One region of the Streptomyces sp. Y20 genome, then DNA from elsewhere that is predicted to be linked to it. Evidence: riboswitches for the same ligand, from Rfam matches in the RefSeq annotation. Region 1 holds a riboswitch; each other region holds the start of a gene.
The links. A riboswitch is a leader RNA that binds a small molecule or an ion and turns the genes downstream of it on or off. The one in region 1 is predicted to bind cyclic di-AMP.

Region 1 (2,192 bases):
ATCGTCGCGCCCCGGAAGGCGTAGATCGACTGGTCGGCGTCACCCACCACACACAGTTCGGCCGGCGGCAGGTCGCCGTCCCCGGGCGGTACGTCGACGTCCTCGGCGGCACGCTCGCCCGTCCCGACCAGCTCGCGCACCAAGGCGTACTGGGCGTGGTTGGTGTCCTGGTACTCGTCGACCAGGACGTGCCGGAAGCGGCGGCGGTAGTGGTCGGCGACGTCCGGGAAGGCGCGCAGCAGGTTGACCGTCGTCATGATCAGGTCGTCGAAGTCGAGGGCGTTGGCCTCACGCAGCCGCGACTGGTAGAGCGCGTACGCCTGAGCGAGGGTCTTCTCGAAACCGTCGGCGGCCTGGGCGGCGAAGTCCTCCTCGTCGATCAGCTCGTTCTTCAGATTGCTGATCTTGGCGCTGAAGGACTTGGGCGGGTAGCGCTTGGGATCGAGTTCCAGATCACGGCAGACCAGGGCCATCAGGCGCTTGCTGTCGGCCGCGTCGTAGATCGAGAACGACGAGGTGAAACCGAGCTTCTTCGACTCGCGGCGCAGGATGCGCACACACGCGCTGTGGAAGGTCATCACCCACATCGCGTTGGCGCGCGGGCCGACGAGCTGCTCGACGCGCTCCTTCATCTCGCCGGCGGCCTTGTTGGTGAAGGTGATCGCGAGGATCTGACCCGGGTGGACGCTGCGCTCGGCGAGCAGGTGGGCGATGCGGTGGGTGAGCACACGGGTCTTGCCGGAACCGGCGCCGGCGACGATGAGCAGCGGGGAGCCGGCGTGCACGACCGCGGCGCGCTGGTTCTCGTTCAGCCCCTCCAGGAGCGCCGCCGCGTCGATCACGGGGCGCGGGGCGCCGTCGCGGTAGTGGGAGTCCCGGTCCGGCGGCACGTCGAACTTCCCGCCGAACAGATCGTCCGGAAGCGGCTCCGGAGCGTGGTCGTGCTCGGGCGGCGGCGGGAGCTCCTCGTCGTGCCCACGCGGGGGCTGGAGGTCCGCCAGGAAGCTGTCGTCAAAGAGGCTGCTCATCGCTCTCCGAGTCTAGGGTGCCCCACCGACAACCGGTCACCGTCCCGCGAGTCGATCATCGCCACTTGGCGCCCCGAGACCCCTCACGCACCGGAAGCGCCTGGTCACGTGCGCGTGAACCCGCCCGGAGGTCACGGAAATGTATCGGACATACCGCGCACCAACCTTCACAGAAGCCACACGAGTTGGCTAGGTTGCCGTCAGGCCGCACGACCCCCCTCCGGCGAACGTCGCCGGGCCGCGCGGCCTCCGCCGAGTCCGGCGCGCCCCTGTGCGGCGCCCGGAGCCGGGGACCCACCGAATCCCGGGGTGAATCGGCCGACTCCCGCCCGGGACGACGCCGTAGGGCAACCCTTCCATCCGCCCGAACCCGACAGCTAACCCGGTAGGCGGCAGCTAGGAAGGAGTCGCCTCCCTTGGCGTCGCACCGCAAGCCGCGCCCCGGCGGAACCCCCGGAGCGGGCGTCCGCACCCCCGCTCTCGCCACCGCCGCCCTCACCTCCCTCGCCGTGCTCTCCCAGACCGCGGAGGCCACTCCCGAGGCCGGTCACGGCAGGCCGAGCCCGGAGGAGGTCGAGCGGAAGATCGACGACCTCTACCGCCGGGCGGACTCCGCGACCGGCGGGACGGCCGCAGCGGCCGAGGAACCGGCCGGCGCCCCACGGAGGCAGGCCGACAGCCTCCAGCGGCTCCGTGACGAGGTAGCCCGGCGCGCGGCCCGGGCCCGTGCCGTCCCGGGCCCCCGCGGCACCGCCCCCACCCTGGACACGGCAGTCCTGCCGCCCATGCGGGGCGGGGCCGCCGTGGTGGCGCCCGGGGGGAGAGTCGGCACCGCGGCAGCGGCGGCGGACCGGAACGCCGCGGCACCCCGGTGGAGTGGGGGCGTCGTAGCGCCGCCCACCGGAGGCGACGTCACCACACTCGCACCGGCGGCACCGGCTCCACCGGTCAGGGACGCGGTCGTACCGGGCCGGGGGATGCCGCCCGGGGACAGCCGCCCGGAGGTCGCGGCTCGGGATGCGCGGGACCCTAAGGCGGTGAAGACCGCCGTTCAGAGGAAGCTCGCCCACGCGCGCGTGCTGCTCGCACAGCGGACCGCCCAGGGGTCCGCGCCGTCCGGCACCGACGCGGCCAAGGCCGGGAAGGCCGTGGCCTTCGCCCGGG
Region 2 (2,192 bases), on a different contig from region 1:
GAGCGCCCACGCGGCCGACGGCACCACGTGGGACAAGGTGGCCGAATGCGAGAGCGGCGGCTCCTGGAGCGCGGACACCGGCAACGGGTATTTCGGCGGCCTCCAGATCTCGCAGGACGACTGGGCCAAGTACGGCGGCAGCCAGTACGCGGCCAGCGCCGACCAGGCCAGCCGCTCCCAGCAGATCGCCGTCGCCGAGAAGATCCTCGCCGCCAAGGGCACCACTCCGTGGGCCACCTGCGCCCTGCTGTCCGGGCTGACCTCGAACTCGGGCTCCGTGGACGTCGACACCGGCGTCGGCGGTTCCGGTGACACCGGCGGCACCGGTGACGCCGGGGGTTCGACCGGCACCTCGGACTCCACCGGCTCGCCGGGATCGACCGGTACATCCGGCAGTTCCGGTACTTCCGATACCTCCGGCACGTCCGGCTCGCCTGATTCGCCGTCCTCCACCGGTGCCGGCTCGGACGCCGGTTCCGGCACCGGCGCCGGGTCCTCCTCGGGCCCGGCCACCACGCCGGCCGCGAAGCCGGGCAAGGACGCCGGCAAGGCCGCCGGGACGAGGACTCCCAAGTCCGACAAGTCCACTCCGTCGGACGCCGGGACCCCGCAGGGTGGCGGCAGCCCGGCCACGGCGACCCCCGATGCCGGTAAATCGGACAATCCCCAGCAGGCCGCCGGTTCTTGGAGCCTGGTCGACACCGGCAGCCTGGACGCCGGCGGGCGCCACCGCGGCGCGAGTGCGGATGAAACCGTGACAAACGGTCAAAGCCCCGCACTGGCCGGCCGGCACGCCTCCCGGGAGCCGGACTCCTACATCGTCCACGAGGGCGACACCCTGGCCTCCATCGCCGACTCCCTTGACGTCGACGGCGGATGGCGCGCGCTCTACGCCGGCAACAAGAAGGCCATCGGCACCGACCCGAACCACATCAGTGCCGGTCAGACCCTAGAAGTCGGGGATGAAACGGACGCGGAATAGCGAGAGTTGACGCCTCATTTAGCGCTTGATGTCCGTTTTGGCGAAAGTGTGGGATGAGTCTCAGAAGCCCTGATCGTCTTTGAAATTCCGGCGATCACGTGTCTACGGTCGAGATCGCTCGTCACCACGAGCCCCGGCAGTCGCAACGCCGAATCCTGCCAGCGGTTGCCCGGGAACAGTCGTCGCGTCAAGCGCCGCAGGCAGGAGCGGGGGACCCAAGGTAAGTGCCGGGACCAGCAGTCGAAGAGGCTGGCACCGGCTGGGGGTGAAGCCGTACCTCGCGTGACAGCGAGAGGTACGGCCGGGCAACTCAACCGGCCCGAACCCGACAGCTCACCTCGCAGGCGTCGGTGAGGGGATAGATTCATGCTGTTTTCCGCCAAGGGCAAGCACCGTCGTCCGTCCAAGGCCGTTCGTGCCATCACGCTCGCCGGTGTCACCGGCGCCGCCGTCGCCGCCCCGCTGATGGCGACCGGCACCGCCTCCGCCGCCACCACCTCCGAGTGGGACGCCGTCGCCCAGTGCGAGTCCGGCGGCAACTGGGCCATCAACACCGGCAACGGCTACTACGGCGGCCTTCAGTTCTCCGCCTCCACCTGGGCCGCGTACGGCGGCACGCAGTACGCCGCCACCGCCGACCAGGCCGGCAAGGCGCAGCAGATCGCCGTCGCCGAGAAGGTCCTGGCCGCGCAGGGCAAGGGCGCCTGGCCGGTCTGCGGCACGGGCCTGTCGGGCGCGTCCTCCAGTGGCTCCGCCCCGAGCACCACCTCGGACTCGGCCGGCACCACCACCCGCTCCACCGACCAGCAGACCGCGTCCCGCTCCGCCGAGCGCCCGGCCGCGTCCGCGAGCCAGACCCCGAGCCAGGCCCCGAGCCAGGCCCCGAGCCAGAGCCAGAACAAGAGCAAGACCGTCACCACCCCGACCGGCAAGACGGTCAAGAAGGGCGACGGCGAGTACAAGGTCGTCACCGGCGACACCCTCAGCTCCATCGCCACCGCGCAGCACGTGCGGGGCGGCTGGGCGAAGCTGTTCGAGCTGAACAAGGACATCGTCCAGGACGCCAACCTCATCTACCCGGGCCAGCAGCTGCACCTGAAGTGACCCCCCGGCTCCGTGCGGAGCCACAGCCCCCTCACGCCCGGCCCGCATACCTGGGCCCGTGAGGGGCCCCCGTCCCCGCGGGCTCCCCGCCCCGGTGCGTGTTCCC
Region 3 (2,192 bases), on a different contig from region 1:
CGTCTGCACCACCGACGCGGGCGCCGGCCGGGCCGCGCGTCTCCTCGGCGGCACCGCCGACGTCGTGCCGCTCGGTCCCGTCCTGGACTGGCGGGTCCTGCTGGAGCATCTGCACGACGTGCGGGGCGTCGAGCGACTGATGGTCGAGGGCGGCGGCCAGGTCCACACCCAGCTGCTCCAGCAGGACCTCGCCGACGAACTCCAGCTGGTCCTCGCCCCGCGCCTCGTCGGCGACCCCGCGGCCCCGCGCCTGTTCGGTCCCGGCGCCTACCAGGGCGGACGCCTGCGCCTGACCGAGACCCGCCGCATCGAGGACGTCGTCCTCATGCGCTACGAGCCCACGGCCCCCGGCGCCGGCCCGGTCCCCAATCCGGCCGACCGCCACTGGCTGCGCACCGCCTGCGAACTCGCCGCCCTGTGCCCGCCCTCCCGGACGGCGTTCAGTGTCGGCGCGGTCGTGGTCGCCGCGGACGGTACGGAGCTGGCCCGCGGCCACTCCCGCGAGGGCGCCGACCCGATGGTCCACGCGGAGGAGGCGGCCCTCGCGAAGACCGACCCGGCCGATCCGCGCCTGCCCGGCGCCACGGTCTACAGCAGCCTGGAACCCTGCGCCCGCCGCGCCTCCCGGCCCGCCCCCTGCGCCGAGCTGATCCTGCGGTCCGGGGTGCGCAGGGTGGTCACGGCGTGGCGGGAGCCCGACACGTTCGTCGCGGCGGCCGACGGCTCGGGTGTGCTGACCGGCGCGGGCGCCCGGGTAGTCGTACTGCCGGAGCTGGAGTCCCTCGCCAAGGCGCCGAACGGGCACCTGCTCGCCGGATAGCACTCAGGGCCGGAATCCAATGGATTCCGGCCCTGAGTTTCCGTAGCGGGGACAGGATTTGAACCTGCGACCTCTGGGTTATGAGCCCAGCGAGCTACCGAGCTGCTCCACCCCGCGTCGTTGTGTCTCTACTGTACGCCATCCACGGGGTGCGACGCACATCGGTTCCGCGGCCCCCGGTGATAGTGACGGACCGTGACCGGGCGGGCGCTGTGCGATAGCGGCCGAGTCACCATCAAAGCCGCGAGTGACTCCTGTACGTCGGCCAACTCGCCCTCATTGCAGACGCCATGACCGGTAAATCCCCAGGTTTGAACGGTAATGATCTAGACGAACGGCTTGGAAAGTGACTGGCGGGTCTATTAACGTTCGATAACGCAGCGCGGTCGTCCCAGCCGTCACCAGCGACGGCTCCGCGCGCACGCGCCGAATCCCGCAAGGGAACCGGGGAACCACCACCCTGGGGTGAATCTCGCGAACGCCGACGTGGAGCTCACACGGTCCACGACCGGTATACGCGCGTAGGAGACCTTCCCGCTCCGAACCCGTCAGCTAACCCGGTAGGCGGCGGAAGGAAAGGAGCGCGCCCGCGTGGCGTCCAACCGGCCTGCCCCCGAGACCCCGTTCGTGCCGGCTCAGCGCGAGACCGAGACCTTCGGCTACGACGCCTACCGAGCCGGCGAGGGCCCCTGGGAGGAGTGGAACCCCACCGAGGACTCCGTCGCCCCGGTCCGCGGCCGGCACCGGGTCGCCAAGCAGCGCGGCGGCTTCGCCCGCAGCTCCACCGTCCTCGGTGTCGGCGTGATGGCCGCGGTCGGAGCGGGCGGCATGGCCAGCGCCAACACCGGTAAGCCGCCGGTCTCCATCTCCCTGCCGGACCTGCCCTCCGTCGGCTCCTTCTTCGGCGACACCGCCACCGAGGCCCCGCAGACCGCCACGACCGCGCTCAGCAGCGTCGGCGCGGCCTCCGCCGACGACCAGCAGGGCGCCGGCGCGGGCGAGGCCCTGCGCAGCCGGATCATGGCCCAGGCCGAGCAGCAGCAGGGGCAGGCCGACAACAAGGCCACGGCCGTCGCCCTCGCCGCCGCCGAGAAGCAGAGCGCGGACGCCGCCGCCCAGGCCGAGAAGGAGGCCGCCGCGAAGGCGGCCGAGGCCAAGGGCGCGGCGGAGGCCGCCGCCGCGAAGGAGGCGGACCAGAAGGCCGCGAAGGCGGCCGAGGAGGAGCGGCAGGCCGAGCTGGCGAAGCTGGCCGGTCAGTACACGCTGCCCACCTCCTCGTACACGATCACCTCGACGTTCGGCCAGGCCGGCTCGATGTGGTCCTCCGGCCACCACACCGGCCTGGACTTCGCCGCCCCCACCGGCACCCTCA
Region 4 (2,192 bases), on a different contig from region 1:
CCGGGCCGCCCACATACGGTTTCGCAGCGCAGAGTTCACCGCTTCGAGCGACAGATATATGCATATCCCGGTGGATCGCTCCCCCTGACCGACCCGTTGATGGCAGTCTGGCGAACAAGCACCAGTTCCGGGACCGTACTCGAAGCATTCGCTGTATGTCGGACCGCGGTCCCGCGGGAAAGGGACGACGTCGCCATGGCAGACCATCTGGAAGCATCCGTCACTCTGCCGAGCGATCCCGCCTCGGTCTCCGCCGCCCGCTCCTACGTCGTGGGCACCCTCGCGGAGTGGGGCCTGCCGCCGGACACCGAAACGGCCGACACCGTGCGGCTGATCGTCTCGGAGCTGGCCACCAACGCCGTGCAGCACACCTTCGGCCAGTCACCCACCTTCACGGTCGACATCGCACTGGACCGTGACGAACACCTGCGCATCGGCGTGACGGACAGTCATCCCCGCTTCCCGAAGAGACTGCCCGCCGCCGTGCAGCAGGACAACGGCCGCGGCATGGTCATCATCCGCTGGCTCACCGCGGAGCACGGCGGCAGGCTCCGCGTCCGTCCCACCCGTGAGGGTGGCAAAACGGTGTGTATCGAACTCCCCTGGACGCTCCCGGCCGCCGCGTTACCGGCAGGCGTGCCGCAGGAGCCCTGAGCGGCACGCCCGCCCGGCCGGTTGCGCCGGAGGACGTGCCGGCCCCGGGCCGCCCGTGCCGGCGGGCGGGCACCGGGGCGGCGCTATGGCGCTCGAAGCGGGCCCGGTGCCCGGAGCCGGCCGTTCAGCGGGCCGGGGCCGGGCGCTCCCGTTCCGCGGCCGGTCAGCTGACCCGGCCGTACCAGACGCTCCTGGTCCAGATCTTCTGGAGCCTCACCACGTCACCGGTCCTCGGGGCGTGCCAGATCTTCCCGTGGCCCGCGTAGATACCCACGTGGTAGACGCTGGAACCCGAGTGGAAGAACACCAGGTCACCGGCCCTGCGGCTGCGGGCGGAGATGTGGTGGGTCTTGTTGTACTGCTGCGCGGCGGTGCGCGGCAGCTTCTTGCCCACCTTCTTGAAGGAGTAGAAGGTCAGCCCCGAGCAGTCGAACCTGCGCGGACCTGTGGCACCCCACTGGTACGGCGCACCCTTCTTGGAGGCCGCGACGTTGAGTGCCTTCGTCGCCATCGTCGCGGCGGACGCGCCGGTGGCGAGGCCGGGCACGGCGATCGAGCCGCCGACGGCGGCGAGGGTGAGGGCAGAGGCCGTGCCGGCCCTGGCCATCAGTGACGGGACACGATTGAGCGCAGTCATGCGCAACCCTTCGTCAGCCGCCTGTGAAGGATGACCTGTCGGATTCGGGCTGGCGAAGTTGCCCGGCCGTGTCGCCACGGCTTCACCCCAAGGGAGGCTCGGAACCCCGCCCGTCCGCGTCCAGCGGACGAACATGTGTTCCGGCGACCCGTCTTGCCTGGGTCCTCCACTCCTGCCGATCCACTCCTGTCGACCGGTCATCCAGGCGGCGGCAGGACTCGGCGTCCGCCCGGATCGCCCCGCCGCGGTGGCGGGGTCTTGTCGTCAGTCAGGGATCTTGACCTACAACTGTCGTAAAATCCCAACGGAATCGGGGCTTTGTGGTGTTACTCACCACTCGCCCGTTCGGGTGGACATGGCTGTGTTCGAGACATCGTCAGGACCCGTGCGTAGCCCCGGACCTGGGGCTAAACACTCGCGGACGCATACCCGACCCATATGCCGCACAAGTCGGGAAGCCTGAAAATCATTCCGGATATCCATCGGACGGGCGTACCTCGTTCGGGCCGTTTCGAGTCCGGTGCGAACGGCAGGCGTCGATACGGGGCCCGCAGCCGGCCGGCCGGGTGTCCGCCTCAGTCGACGGTGTCGGGCGGAAGCGCGACCCGAGCGGTACGGCGCTCGCCGTCCAAGACGCGCAACGCCCGTGCCAGCGTGCCCCCGTGCAGCTCCGTCTCGCCCCGCCGGTGCATCACCTCGAGCGCGTCCCGCAGCTCTGCCGCCTTGCGTACCAGGGCCTGCGCCGCGCGCAGCCCGCGGTACGTGTCCCCGTCCCGGGCCGGATTGACGCGACCCAGCAGGTCGGCCGCCTCCAGATAGCGGTCGATCAGGTCGCCCTCGGCGCGGGTCAGCGCGGGCAGCGGCGGCACTTCCGGCGGCATCGGGGGGCTCACCTCGGGTC

Region 2: another riboswitch for cyclic di-AMP. It lies ahead of ACGFT1_RS21315 (transglycosylase family protein); the one in region 1 lies ahead of ACGFT1_RS12860 (C40 family peptidase).
Region 3: another riboswitch for cyclic di-AMP. It lies ahead of ACGFT1_RS11305 (M23 family metallopeptidase); the one in region 1 lies ahead of ACGFT1_RS12860 (C40 family peptidase).
Region 4: another riboswitch for cyclic di-AMP. It lies ahead of ACGFT1_RS32060 (C40 family peptidase); the one in region 1 lies ahead of ACGFT1_RS12860 (C40 family peptidase).

What each region holds. Positions count from the first base shown of each region.
Region 1 is NZ_JBIDDP010000004.1:326,208-328,399, forward strand. Features, by position in the region: gene pcrA (DNA helicase PcrA) at 1-1,028, opposite strand, end outside; cyclic di-AMP (ydaO/yuaA leader) riboswitch at 1,269-1,436, shown strand; gene ACGFT1_RS12860 (C40 family peptidase) at 1,445-2,192, shown strand, end outside.
Region 2 is NZ_JBIDDP010000008.1:82,814-85,005, reverse strand. Features, by position in the region: gene ACGFT1_RS21320 (transglycosylase family protein) at 1-982, shown strand, start outside; cyclic di-AMP (ydaO/yuaA leader) riboswitch at 1,165-1,344, shown strand; gene ACGFT1_RS21315 (transglycosylase family protein) at 1,349-2,086, shown strand.
Region 3 is NZ_JBIDDP010000003.1:647,997-650,188, forward strand. Features, by position in the region: gene ACGFT1_RS11295 (dihydrofolate reductase family protein) at 1-820, shown strand, start outside; tRNA gene ACGFT1_RS11300 (tRNA-Met) at 864-937, opposite strand; cyclic di-AMP (ydaO/yuaA leader) riboswitch at 1,235-1,402, shown strand; gene ACGFT1_RS11305 (M23 family metallopeptidase) at 1,412-2,192, shown strand, end outside.
Region 4 is NZ_JBIDDP010000017.1:117,605-119,796, forward strand. Features, by position in the region: gene ACGFT1_RS32055 (ATP-binding protein) at 196-654, shown strand; gene ACGFT1_RS32060 (C40 family peptidase) at 818-1,291, opposite strand; cyclic di-AMP (ydaO/yuaA leader) riboswitch at 1,294-1,427, opposite strand; gene ACGFT1_RS32065 (hypothetical protein) at 1,867-2,172, opposite strand; gene ACGFT1_RS32070 (ATP-dependent Clp protease proteolytic subunit) at 2,181-2,192, opposite strand, start outside.